Regions from separate parts of the Actinomadura sp. ATCC 39365 genome, predicted to be linked through region 3. Evidence: riboswitches for the same ligand, from Rfam matches in the RefSeq annotation. Region 3 holds a riboswitch; each other region holds the start of a gene.
What was found. A riboswitch is a leader RNA that binds a small molecule or an ion and turns the genes downstream of it on or off. The one in region 3 is predicted to bind S-adenosylmethionine.
Positions count from the first base shown of each region.

Region 1 (4,298 bases), 6.9 Mb from region 3:
GGGCTGCAGGACCAGGCCATGCCCGCCGGCGTCCACCGTGTACACCGAGTGCGGGGTGCGCCGGCCGTGGACCACCAGCTGGCCGTCGTCCCAGGCGATGTCGCGGTGCAGCTCGGCGAACAGCGCCTGCACCCCGCCCTCCACCAGGGTCAGCGCGCGCCGGCCGATGTCGGCCTCCAGCACGGCGCGCATCCGGCCCCACTGTGGCGCGATCAGCAGCTCGTGGCAGCGACGCAGCGCCTCGGCCAGCCGTGGAAGTACCGTCGCGGGCTCGGGGGCGTCCTCGGCCGGCATGCCCAGGACCGCGCCGTACTCGTGCCGGAAGAAGTCCTCCTGCGTGGCGCGTACCAGGTCCAGCTCCGTCGCGATGGAAGGCAGGCGCTGAGCCGGCGCCGGGAACAGGAACGACGGCAGCGGCCCGGCGATCAGCGCGCGCAGCAGCGGCAGCTCGCTCTCGCCCGCCAGCAGCGGGCGCGCCTGGCGCACCCAGGACCGGTGGACGGCATGGCCGCCCGTGCCGAACAGGATCCGCAGCGCCAGCACCGTCTCGCCCAGCGGTGAGACGGCGAACCGCACCTTCGCGACCGACGCCGCGGTGAACCTGATCTCGACCGCCATCCGCCCTCATCATGTAGCTGTGACTGAACGATAGCCGAGGCGCGGTGTCTCCCCGCAGGCTGGCGGGCATGAACTCCTTCACCTCCTACGACGGCACCAGGCTCGCCTACCGCGTGTTCGGCGACGGCCCCCCCGTGGTCTGCCTGCCCGGCGGGCCGATGCAGGCCTCCGCCTACCTCGGCGACCTCGGGGGCCTCTCGGCGCACCGGCAGCTGATCATGGCGGACCTGCGGGGCACCGGGCAGTCCGCCGTGCCGCCGGACACCGCCTCGTACCGTTGCGACCGCCTGGTCGATGACGTCGAGGCCCTGCGCGAGCACCTCGATCTCGACCGGATGGACCTGCTCTCCCATTCGGGGGGCACGAATCTGGCCGTGCTCTACGCGACCCGCCATCCGGAACGCGTCAGACGGCTCGTCCTGGTCACTCCGAGCGTCGCCGCCGTCGGCATCGGGATCACCGAAGAGGTCCGGCGGGGGACCGCCCGGTCGCGCGAGGGCGAGCCCTGGTTCCCGGGGGCGTACGCGGCCCTGGAGAGGGTCATGTCAGGGCAGGCCACCCGTGACGACTTCCAGGCCATCGCGCCGTTCTGGTACGGCCGCTGGGACGAGACGGCCCAGGCGCACAAGGCCGCCGAGGACGAGCAGCGGAACGACGAGGCGGCAGCCGTCTTCGGCTCCGACGGCGCCTTCGCCCCCGACGCCACCCGTGCCGCGCTCACCCGCTTCACCTCACCGGTGCTGCTGCTCGCCGGCGAGGTGGACCTGAACTCCCCTCCCGCCGCGATGACCGAGCTCGTCGCGCTGTTCCCGCACGCCGAGCTCGTCGTACAGGCCGGGGCGGGGCACTTCCCGTGGCTCGACGACGCCGACCGGTTCATGGCCACCACCTCGGCGTTCCTGGGCTGAGCGCCCCCGCCCGGCGAGGGGCCCCTGGCTACCGCCTGCCGGTCTTCATCGAGCGCTCGCTGAGGCCAGGCGGGTGGTGAGGGTTCGCCGGACGGCCGGCCACTCGGATGCGACCACCGCGAACATCGCCGAGTCCCGGAGCATCCCCTCCTCACCGGGTGCCCAGGACATCGACCAGTTGCGGAGAACGCCCTCGAAGCCGATGCCGAGTCGCTCCAGTGCCCGCCGGCACCGGTGGTTGCGGGCGTCGGTCTTCAGATCGACCCGCGCGACCCCGATGCTCTCGAACGCGTACCGCAGCAGCAGAAGCTTCGCTTCGGCGTTGATCCCGGTGCCCTGCGCCGCCAGGTCGACCGCGTGCTCCATCGTCAGCGGCTCCAGCCGCACCAAGGAACCTGCGAGCACGGGAACATCGAGCTGAACGCTCATCAGACCTTCCTCATCGTGCCTGGCGTTGGCACCTTGCCCATGGCTGGGCAGGTTGCCGGACCGTCACAGGGCCAGGTCCCTCGGATCCTCTGGATGATCAACTGAGGCCGATCCTCTCCGACGGCCGACGACCTCGTCAACACGTGAGGGCGACGGCGGCGGCGCGGAAACCCCAGCCGGGCACGGCCCGGCTGGGGTTTCCGGTCAGGGACCAATTCAGCCGTCAGCTGGTGAAACGTCCCTCACGGGTGTACTTGCAGGCCCCGCCGAGGCAGCTGGGGCTGGAGCCCCAGCCGTCGTCATAGCTGACCCTGCGGTGCAGCTTGATCTTGCCCTTGACCTCCTCCGACTGGAGGCCGGGGCCGACCTTCCTGTCCGCCTGCTTCCACCAGCTGGTGCCGTTCCAGTAGTACAGGCGGTGCCGGGCCCACAGGTAGCTGGGCGAACCCGCCGGCAGGCAGTTGAAGACGTAGCTCTCCGCGCGACGCTCCTTGAAGCCGCCGAAGCCGAGGGTGGTGAACGACTTGGGCGCCAGTCCGGCCTGGCCGTTCTCGTGCCACAGGTGCCAGCCGAAGTGTTCGGCGGTGCACGAGCCGGAGAGCACGGCGCCGGCCGGAGCGGCCAGGCCGCGTACGGTGACCGGCTCGCTGGTGATCCGCCGTCCCCGCAGTCCGGCGGGCAGGTCGGCGCCGTGGTCGTCGACGAGCCGCCGGGGCACCGGCACGTCGGGCGGGGTGATCTCCAGGTAGGTCTGCAGGTAGCTGTTGCTCCGGTCCCAGGCGATGAGCGGCGCGCGGCCGATGATCCCGAGCTGGGACATCCCCACTTCGTCGGAGGGCCGGCTGTCGGAGAAGGTCACGGTGAGACCGGTCGTGTACTCGATGGAGGCGAGGGGGGATCTCCCGGTCGCTTCTCTCGGGTTCGGCCGCGGCCGGGGAGGAGGCGAGCACCATCGTGGCGGTGGTTGCTGCGATGAACCTCATGTCGCTCCTTGCGGTAGATGACGGCCCGCGCAGAACGTTAGGCATAGGCCCTTTCAACGGCCTTGAAAATGAGCCCGGCGCATACTTCCGGCGCGCCGGGCCGAATTGACTGTCAGGTCGCTGAAGCCCCCGCGGCGGCCTCATCGGCTCATGGAGCCACGGTCAGGGTGAGGGTGGCCGTGTGGTCGAGGGCGACGCCGTCGGCCAGCACCGTGATCGGGTAGGTGCCGGACGCGGTGCTCGCGCCGACCGTGACGGTCAGCGTGGAGGTGGCGCCGGTGGTGATGCTCGCCGGGCTGAAGGAGGCGGTCATGCCCGCCGGTAGCCCCCTGGCGTACAGCGAGATCTGCTGCGGGCCGCCCGAGACGACGGCGCTGCTGACGGTGACGCTCACGGTCTGGCCGGGCTGCACGGCCGCCGCGGTGGGGTCGACCGCGACCGAGAAGTCGCACGTGTACGGCTCCCCGGCGCGGACGGGCACGCGGACGGCGTTCCACGCGGCCTTGACCGTGTTGTACTCCAGGCACGACCCGGGGAACATGTCCAGGGCCGCCTGCAGCGAGGCGCGGCGGGCCATGGTGTGCGGCCAGGAAGTGGTCTTGCGCAGCAGCGTGCCCATGTAGATCTGGCCCGCCTTGCGCGCACCGAGCCCGACGATGGAGGAGGAGTCGCAGGTCGGGCTGGGCGGCTGGCCGTTGGTCGGGTTGCTGCCCTCGGCCAGCAGGTAGAACCAGTGGTTCTGGACGCCGGCCCCGACATCGGGCGGCATCGACGGCACCGCGCTGCTGAAGCAGTCGGGGTGACCGGGGATCAGCGACGGCTTGTACATGTAGCGGATCGGGCCGGTTCCGTCGACGTTGACCTCCTCGCCGACCGTGTAGTCCGGCGGGTCGAGGGTGGCGGGCTGGTTGGCGTACTGCTCGGTCAGCGCGCCGAAGATGTCGCCGGTGGACTCGTTGAGTATGGCCTTCTCGTTGTCGCCGAGGTCGATGCCGGGCGTGGTGGCGAAGACGGCGTGGCCGTACTCGTGCGCCACGACGTCCATCGCGGTGAGCTGGCGGAGGTTGTCGGAGGTGTGGCCGAAGACGGTGTAGTTGCCGTTCCAATAGGCGTTGACGGCGTTCAGGCCGACGCGGGCGGGGTAGCCGTCGCCGACGCCGTTGAAGCCGGAGCGTCCCAGCCACGCCCTGAGCATGTCCCACTCGGTGTCGATCGCGTAGAGCACGTCGACGCAGGCGGTTTCGAAGTTGGTGCCGGTGCCGTTGCCCCAGTTGTCGTCGGGCCCGGTGTAGGCGGAGCCGTTCTGGCCGCCGCAGCGCACGTTCCGCCGTACCGGGTCGATCATGGCGAAGGAGGAGCC
Region 1 is NZ_CP184335.1:8,001,854-8,006,151, reverse strand. Features, by position in the region: gene ACNF49_RS38815 (DUF5937 family protein) at 1-618, opposite strand, end outside; gene ACNF49_RS38810 (alpha/beta fold hydrolase) at 663-1,526, shown strand; gene ACNF49_RS38805 (GNAT family N-acetyltransferase) at 1,572-1,955, opposite strand; SAM riboswitch class I at 1,963-2,055, opposite strand; gene ACNF49_RS38800 (hypothetical protein) at 2,179-2,814, opposite strand; gene ACNF49_RS38795 (M4 family metallopeptidase) at 3,087-4,298, opposite strand, start outside.
Region 1: it holds a riboswitch for S-adenosylmethionine, as region 3 does, so the genes downstream of both, ACNF49_RS38805 (GNAT family N-acetyltransferase) here and ACNF49_RS05885 (aminotransferase class V-fold PLP-dependent enzyme) in region 3, are expected to answer to the same signal.

Region 2 (4,298 bases), 450 kb from region 3:
ATGGCGGTGCCGTGCAGCCCGGCGACGGTGGCCGTGGTGCGCTGGTCGGCGCGCAGGAGCGGGAGGGCGGCGCTCAGGCCGTACACGAACGTGGCGAACGTGCCGAGCAGGAAGTAGATGAGCCAGGTCGGACGGTCCCGGACGAGTCTGATGGGCACTGAGACCGTCGACACCCGGCAGCCTCCGTCATTGGCAGTGAACCCGACTTCTCATGTTAAAGCAGGGCGTCGAGTTGGGACTCCAGCCACTTGTGCGGCGGCAGCGCGGTGGCCGCCTCGTGCAGCCGGTCGCGGCGCCGCCTGCGTTCGTCCTCGGGCATCACCAGCGCCTCGTGCAGCGCGTCCGCCGTGCCGCTCACGTCGTAGGGGTTGACCACCAGCGCGTACGGCCCCAGCTCGGCCGCCGCCCCCGCCTCGCGCGAGAGCACCAGGGCGCAGCGTGGCGACAGGACCGGCCCCTCCTTGGCGACCAGGTTCATGCCGTCGCGGATGGGGTTGACCAGCAGCACGTCCGCCAGCCGGTAGGCGGCCAGCGAGCGCGGGTAGTCGTCGTTGACGTTGAGGATGACCGGATCCCAGTCCTCGGTGGCGTACTCGTCCTCGATCTCGCGCGCGCAGCGCTGCACCGACGCGGTGTACTCGCGGTATTCGGGCAGGTCGTGCCGGCTGGGGTAGGCGAAGGCCAGGTGGACCACCTTGCCGTGCCACTCCGGATGGGCGGCCAGGAACTCCCGGTAGGCCAGCAGCCCGCGCACGATGTTCTTGGACAGCTCGGTGCGGTCGATGCGGACGATCAGCCGGCGGCCGGCCACCTGCTCGGCCAGCGCGGCCATGTGCGACTCGACGTCGGGCTCGCAGGCCCGCGCCCACAGCGCCGCGCCGTCCACGCCCAGGCTGTGCACGCCGACGCGGGTCGTCCTGCCCTCGTGGGTGACCGTGCCGGCCGCGCGGTCCACCCGCGCGCCCAGCAGCGCCTCGCAGCAGTCCATGAACGCCCCCGCCCACCGGGCGGTGAGGAAGCCCGCGTGGTCGGCCCCCAGGATGCCGTCGAGCACCTCCCTGGTCACCGCGTCCGGCAGCAGCGAGAAGTACTCGGGAGGCGCCCACGGCGTGTGGCTGAAGTGGGCGATGCGCAGGTCGGGCCGCTCGGCGCGGAGCATCGCCGGGGTGAGCGTCAGGTGGTAGTCCTGGACCATCACGCGCGCCCCGTGCCCGGCCTCCTCGGCCAGCGCCAGCGCGAACGCGCCGTTGTAGTCGCGGTAGGACTCCCACTCACGCCGGAACTTGGTGCCGAAACTGGGGGAGTTGGGGATGTCGTACAGCAGGTGGTTGACGAACCAGAGGGTCGAGTTGGCCACGGCGTTGTAGGCGCGGTGGAAGGTGGCCGCGGGGATGTCGAGCATCCGCAGGGCGCCCGTGTCGTAGCCGCCGCGGTCGAGCCGGCCCCCGGGGCCAGGCGCACGGCGCTGCGGTCGCCGTCGGACAGCGCGGCGCACACCCACAGCACGCCGTGCTCCTTGGCCACCCCCGACAGGCCCGAGACGAGGCCGCCACCACCGCGTTTCATGGTCAGCTCACCGTCGTCGTCGACGGTGAAGGAGACCGGCCCGCGGTTGGACGCCACGAGAACGCTGTTCATTTGGGCTCCCTTCGCCCATAGGATCCCAGCTATGGCGCTAGATGAGCTAACCGAGGAACTCGCCCGCTCGGCCGCGGCCGGAGACCATCGCGCGCTCGGCGAGCTCCTGGCCAGGATCGAGCCTGACGTGATGCGCCACTGCGCCCGGATCCTGCCCTATCACCAGGACGCGGAAGAAGCCTCGCAGGACACTCTGCTGGCCGTGGCGCGCAACATCGGCCGGTTCGAGGGGCGGGCCAGGTTCAGCACCTGGCTGCACATCGTGACCGCCAACTGCGCGCGCACCACGTATCGCTCGCTGAAGCGCAGGGCCGCCGAGCAGACGTCGGAGGAGCTGCCGATGCAGAAGCCGGACGCGCGGCGGGTCAGCGTGATCGCCGGCTCGCGGCTCGACCTGCTCGACGCGATGGAGGCGCTGGAGGCCGACAAGCCCGACCTGGCCCAGGCGCTGGTGCTGCGCGACATCGTCCAGCTCGACTACAACGAGGTGGCCGAGCAGCTCAACATCCCGCTCGGCACGGCCAAGTCCCGCATCCACCAGGCCCGCAAGTACGTGCAGGGAGTCCTCGGGGAGGACTATCGGTGAGACGTGTCCTCTCAAATCGTGAGACGGGCGGTTGTTTCCGCCACTTGAGAAGGTAGAGTCCTTTTCGACAACTGAATATTGCTCATCCAGAGGGGTGGAGGGACCGGCCCTGCGAAGCCCCGGCAACCCTCCCGGCTTGTACTCGCGACCTGGCGAGGCCGACCGGGACAAGGTGCCAATTCCGGTTCGCGGTCAAGGTGGCCGCGGGCGAAGATGAGGGAAGGCCTCGCTTCATGTCGCTCGACTTTGGTCCTGCCGTCGCTCTGTCCTGCCGCGAGTGCGGCACGCGCTACCCCCTGGGCCCCAGCTTCGCCTGCCTGGAGTGTTTCGGGCCGCTCGAAGCGGCCTACTCCTTCGGCCAGGTGACGCGCGCGGACATCGAGTCCGGCCCCGCCAACATCTGGCGCTACCGCTCCCTGCTCCCGGTCCCCGCCGACGTGGCGAGCAAGCCCAACATGAACCCGGGCTGGACGAAGCTGGTCAAGGCCGGCAATCTCGGCAAGGCGCTCGGCATCCGGTCCCTGCACGTGAAGGACGACTCGGGCAACCCCACCCACTCCTTCAAGGACCGGGTGGTCGCCATCGCCGTCGAGGCGGCCAGGAACTTCGGTTTCCACACGCTCTCCTGCTCCTCCACGGGCAACCTCGCCGGCGCGGTCACCGCCGCCGCCGCGCGGGCCGGTCTCGACGCGTGCGTGTTCATCCCGGCCGACCTCGAAGCGGCCAAGATCGCCATGGCCCGGGTGTTCGGCGGCCGGCTGATCGGCATCGACGGCACGTACGACGAGGTCAACCGGTTCTGTTCCGAGCTGATCGGCGACCCGCTGGGCGAGCAGTGGGGGTTCGTCAACGTCAACCTGCGGCCCTACTACGCCGAGGGGTCCAAGACGCTCGCGTACGAGATCGCCGAGCAGCTCGGCTGGCGGCTGCCCGAGCAGATCGTCATCCCCATCGCCTCCGGCTCCCAGCTCACGAAGATCGACAAGGGGTTCAAGGAGCTGATCGCGCTCGGGCTGGTCGAGGACACCCCGTACAAGGTGTTCGGGGCCCAGGCGGCCGGGTGCTCGCCGGTCTCGACGGCGTACAAGGCGGGGCACGACGTGGTCCAGCCGGTCAAGCCGGACACGATCGCCAAGTCGCTGGCCATCGGCAACCCCGCCGACGGGCCGTACGTGCTGGACATCGCCCGGCGCACGGGCGGGGGCGTCGAGGACGTCACCGACCCCGAGATCGTCGCCGCCATCAAGCTCCTGGCCTCCACCGAGGGCATCTTCGCCGAGACCGCGGGCGGCGTCACGGTGGGCGTGCTGAAGAAGCTCGTCGAGACGGGCAGGCTCGACCCCGAGGCCGAGACCGTGGTGCTGAACACCGGCGACGGCCTCAAGACGCTCGACGCGATCAGCGACGACGCGCGGCCCACCGCCGTGATCCGGCCCTCTCTCGACGCGTTCCGCGCGACTGTCTGACAATCCAGGAAAGGCAACAAAAACCATGAGCGTTTCTGTGCGGATTCCCACCATTCTGCGCACTTACACCGGGGGTAACGCCGAGGTGAGTGGCGAAGGGGCGACTCTTCGTGACGTTCTCGCCAAGCTCGACTCCGACTACCCGGGGATCGGCGCGAGAATTCTGGATGAATCGGGCAAGATTCGTCGTTTTGTCAACGTATACGTTGGTGAAGAGGATGTCCGTTTCGCCGAGGGCTTGGACACTCCCGCCCCTGAAGGCGCTCAGATCTCCATCATCCCTGCCGTCGCGGGCGGCTGACCGCCGGACCACCGACTCTTGAAGGCGCCCCTTGTGGGCGCCTTCTTGTTTTAGAACCAAATTCAACCTCGAACGACTCAGCCTTCGATGAAATTAGCGTTTTGTCGGTTGACTCTGTTGCCAAACCCCGTGCCACAGGTATGGTCGAGGGCGATCGTCTGGCTGATTTTCCCAAAAGTCATGCGATTACGGGTCTCGCGAAGGAATGGGCGAGATCTGCGAGCCCAGTAAGAGGAGTCGGAAGTGGCGCAGGGCACCGTCAAGTGGTTCAACGCGGACAAGGGCTACGGCTTCATCGCGGTAGACG
Region 2 is NZ_CP184335.1:1,553,193-1,557,490, forward strand. Features, by position in the region: gene ACNF49_RS07990 (MFS transporter) at 1-173, opposite strand, end outside; partial or broken gene ACNF49_RS07995 (alpha,alpha-trehalose-phosphate synthase (UDP-forming)) at 215-1,638, opposite strand; gene ACNF49_RS08000 (RNA polymerase sigma factor) at 1,670-2,224, shown strand; SAM riboswitch class I at 2,304-2,444, shown strand; gene thrC (threonine synthase) at 2,458-3,690, shown strand; gene ACNF49_RS08010 (MoaD/ThiS family protein) at 3,716-3,991, shown strand; gene ACNF49_RS08015 (cold-shock protein) at 4,235-4,298, shown strand, end outside.
Region 2: it holds a riboswitch for S-adenosylmethionine, as region 3 does, so the genes downstream of both, thrC (threonine synthase) here and ACNF49_RS05885 (aminotransferase class V-fold PLP-dependent enzyme) in region 3, are expected to answer to the same signal.

Region 3 (4,298 bases):
CTCGGTCGGGGCCTCGTCCGTGTTCGCCGAGGCGGTCCTGGCCCTGCTGACGGAGGTCGACTCCGACCTCGGCCGCCCCGAGTGGCTCGACCTGGTCGACATCGGCTCCGGCGAGGGCATGCTGGTCCGCCGCGTCCTCGACATGGCCGAGCCCGCTCTGCGCGACCGGCTCCGCGTCACCTGCGTCGACCTGTCACCCAGGCCCCCGGGCCTGCCCGACGAGGTCGAGTGGCGCCGCTGCCTGCCGTCCAGCATCGCCGGCCCGGCCGTCGCCAACGAGTGGCTCGACAACATCCCGCTCGACGTGGCCGAGCAGACCTCCGGCGGCCCGCGTCTGGTCATGGTCAACACCCGGACCGGGGAGGAGCGCCTCGGCGGCCCGCTGCGGCCCGCCGACCGCGAATGGCTCGACCGCTGGTGGCCGCTGCCGCACGTGGGCACCCGCGCCGAGATCGGCCGTCCCCGTGACGACGCCTGGGCCTCCGTTCTGGTACGCCTCGCCCGCGGCCGGGCGATAGCCGTGGATTATGCACACCCTGTGGATAACCGACCGCTCTGTGGCACGCTGACCGGTTACCGCGACGGCGCGGTCGTCGCCCCCGTCCCCGACGGGACCTGCGACATCACCGCCCACGTCGCCCTCGACGCGTGCGCCGAGGCCGGGCGGCGGGCCGGCGCGATATCCACAACCTTGTCCACACAGCGTGACATGTTGCGGGCGCTGGGCCTCACCGGCGCCCGGCCGCCGGTCGACCTCGCCCGCACCGATCCGCGCGCCTACGTACGCGCGTTGTCGAGGGCGTCGGAGGAGGCCGAGCTGATCGATCCGGCCGGGCTCGGCGGGTTCGGCTGGCTCAGCCAGAGCCGGTGACGTCGAGGTCGAGCGAGCGCAGGCCGCGGATGACGAAGCCCGGCTTGTAGACCGGCTCCGCGCGCAGCTCGATCGTCCCGACCCGGTCCAGCAGCGCGGTGAAAGACTCCGTCAGCTCGATCCTGGCCAGCGGCGCGCCCAGGCAGAAGTGGATGCCGGCGCCGAAGGAGATGTGCGGGTTGTCCGGACGACCCAGGTCGAGCCGGTCCGGGTCCTCGAACACCTCGGGGTCCCTGTTGGCCGAGCCGAACAGGCAGGCGACCTCCGAGCCGCGTGGGATCCGCACGCCGTGCACCTCGATGTCCTCCAGCACCCAGCGCTCGAAGAGCTGCAGCGGGGTGTCGTAGCGCAGCAGCTCCTCGATGGCGGTCGGCAGCAGCGAACGATCGGCGCGCAGCCGGGCCAGCTCGCCGGGGTTCTTCAGCAGGGCCCGCCAGCCGTTGCCGGTGACGTTGACCGTGGCCTCGTGGCCCGCGTTGAGCAGCAGCACGCAGGTGCCGGCCAGCTCGTCGAGGGTCAGCTCGGGGATCGCGGCCAGGGCGCTGACCAGGTCCTCGCCGGGGTTCGCGAGCCGGTCGCGGGCCAGGTCCTTGAGGTAGGACTCGAACTCCTCGGCCGCGCGCACCGCCTGGTGCTGGGTCTCCAGGCTGGGGTTGAGCTCGTACATGCCGCACATGTCGGCCGACCACGGGCGCAGCAGGTGGCGGTCCTGCTCGGGGACGCCGAGCATCTCGGCGATGACCGTGACCGGCAGCGGCTCGGCGACCTCGGCGATCAGGTCGCCGCCGCCCTTCTCGACGTACGCGTCGATCAGGCTCTCGGCGATCGCCCGGACGCGCGGGCGCAGCGACTCGACCATGCGCGGCGTGAACGCCTTGGACACCAGCCGGCGCAGCCTCGTGTGGTCCGGCGGCTCGACCTCCAGCATGCCGTTCCTGCTGACCCGCCAGAAGGCCTCCTGGAACTCCGGCTGCGGCTGCCGGCCGAACTCCTCGTGCGTGGCGACGTGGGTGTAGTCGCGGCCCAGCCGCCGGTCCCGGAGCAGCGCGTTGACGTCCGCGTGCCGGGAGATCAGCCACTGGTTGGACGGCTCGAAGTAGCGGACGGGCGCCTCGCGCCTCAGCTCGTCGTACGCCGGATAGGGGTCGACGACAAAATCCGGATTCCAGGGATCAAAGCGCACTATTTCATCTTATGAGACGGGTTGACCTGCTGAGCTTGCGAATCATGCCCGGGTGTCGGTTATAGTGCCGTCGTAGGTCATGAGTGCCAGCGACAAGCCCCGGCTAGCTGGCCGGCAACCCTCGCGTCCGCGGCGGGGTGCCCCGGGTGAAGACCTGGTCCGTCACGAGGTGTGGCGGGCAAGCGCGGGCTCCGTGGCTGCTTCCAGGGGTCCGACCGACCCGTGAGGAGCTGTGCCGTGTCCACTCTGACGATCTTCAACTCCGTTCCCGCCCAGGCCGCCGCCGAGGCCACCGCCCCTGCCGCCGCCTCCGGACGGTTGATCCCCGCCGTGCTCGGCGCCGACCTCGAAGTGCCGGTCAAGGGCGGCCGGCTGGTGAGCTACGCCAACCTCGACTACGCGGCCAGCGCCCCCTGTCTCGAGCCGGTCAGCGCCGCCGTAGCCGCCGCGCTCCCGGCCTACTCCAGCGTCCACCGCGGCGCGGGCTACGCCTCCCAGCTCACCACCGCCCGCTACGAGCAGGCCCGCCACACGGTCCGGGCCTTCGTCGGCGCCCGCCCGGACGACGCCGTCATCTTCACCCGCAACACCACCGACGCCACCAACCTGCTGGCCGGCTGCCTGCCCGAGGGCACGACCGTCGTCGTCTTCGACTCCGAGCACCACGCCTCGCTGCTGCCCTGGGAGCGGTCCGTACGCCTGGCGCCGCCCGCCTTCCCCGGCGAGGCCGTCCGCGCCGCCGACGAGGCGCTGGCCGGGATCGAGGGCCCCAAGCTGCTCGTGGTCACCGCCGCCTCCAACGTCACCGGCGAGCTGTGGCCCATCGCCGCCCTGGCCCACATCGCCCACCGGCACGGCGCCCGGATCCTGGTGGACGCCGCCCAGCTCGTCCCGCACCGCAGGCTCAACCTGACCGCGCTCGACCTGGACTACGTGGCCTTCTCCGGCCACAAGCTGTACGCGCCCTTCGGCGCCGGCGTGCTGGTCGGACGCCGTGACTGGCTGGCGGCGGGCGAGCCGTACCTGAAGGGCGGCGGCGCGGTGCGCTCGGTGGGCGAGACCACCGAGTGGCACGACGACCCCGAGCCCCGCCACGAGGCCGGCACCCCCAACGTGCTCGGCGCCATCGCCCTGGCCGCCGCCTGCGACGCGCTCACCGCCACGGGGTGGACGGAGCTGGTGCGCGAGGAGGAGCGCCTGATCGCCCGGCTGCGTACCGGTCTGGCCTCGATCGACGGGGTGCGCGAGCTGTCGTTGTGGGGCGAGGACCACCCGCGGGTGGGGATCGTGTCGTTCGTCGTGGACGGCTACTCGGCCCGGGAGGTGGCCGAGGCGCTGTCCGGCGAGTACGGCATCGGCGTCCGTGACGGGAAGTTCTGCGCGCACCCCTTCGTCCGGCACCTGCTGGGCACCTCCGATGGAGGTTGCGAGGACGGCACCGCCTCGGCGGTCCGCGCCTCCATCGGCATCGGCAGCACGCAGGAGCACGTCGACCGCCTGATCGAGGCCCTGCGCGACCTGGTCAGCCGCTGAGCTCAGCGGTTGGGCGGCTTCTGCTGGTGCGGCTCGTCGGACACCAGGGCGTCGATGTCCCTCATGTCCTCGTCGTTGAGGTGCCCGGGACGCGGCGCGTTGGGCTGCCTCGGCACGTTGGGCTGCTCGGCCTCGCCCTCGGGCCGGGCCGGCGTCGTCGGGCCGCCCTCCGGCCCGACCTGCGTGGCCGGTCCCTCGGTGACGACCGTCGTCGGCTCGGCGCGGCGGGCCGGCCGGTGCGCGGCGAGGTCGTCCTCGGCGATCTGGCGTTCCCTGCGGCGGCGGTACGTCGAGTGGAAGATGCCGTCGAGGCCGATGCGGCCGCCGCCCAGCGCCGCGAGCATCAAGGACAGCGCACCCAGCGCGCCCGGCAGCTCCCATCCCCCGCCTTGCGACAACACCCCGTGGCCCGCGTGCACGAAGACGATCGCGCCGATCATGTCGATGAGCAGCAGCAACGCCACCGGCCGGACCAGCAGGCCGAGGATCAGCAGCGCGCCGCCGACCAGCTCCACGATGGCGGCGAATCCGGCCGACAACTCGGGCAGGGGCACGCCCATCTCCCGGAACTGCCCCGCCGCGGCACCGAGCCCGCCCTGCCACTTCTGCCAGCCGTGCGCCACGAAGATCACCCCGAGTACCACCCGGGAGATCAGGGCCGCCACATCAAACAGGACTCTCTTCACAGTGCTTTCTCCCCCCGTTCCCGGT
Region 3 is NZ_CP184335.1:1,103,164-1,107,461, reverse strand. Features, by position in the region: gene ACNF49_RS05895 (SAM-dependent methyltransferase) at 1-871, shown strand, start outside; gene ACNF49_RS05890 (cytochrome P450) at 855-2,054, opposite strand; SAM riboswitch class IV at 2,130-2,245, shown strand; gene ACNF49_RS05885 (aminotransferase class V-fold PLP-dependent enzyme) at 2,292-3,587, shown strand; gene ACNF49_RS05880 (DoxX family protein) at 3,590-4,273, opposite strand.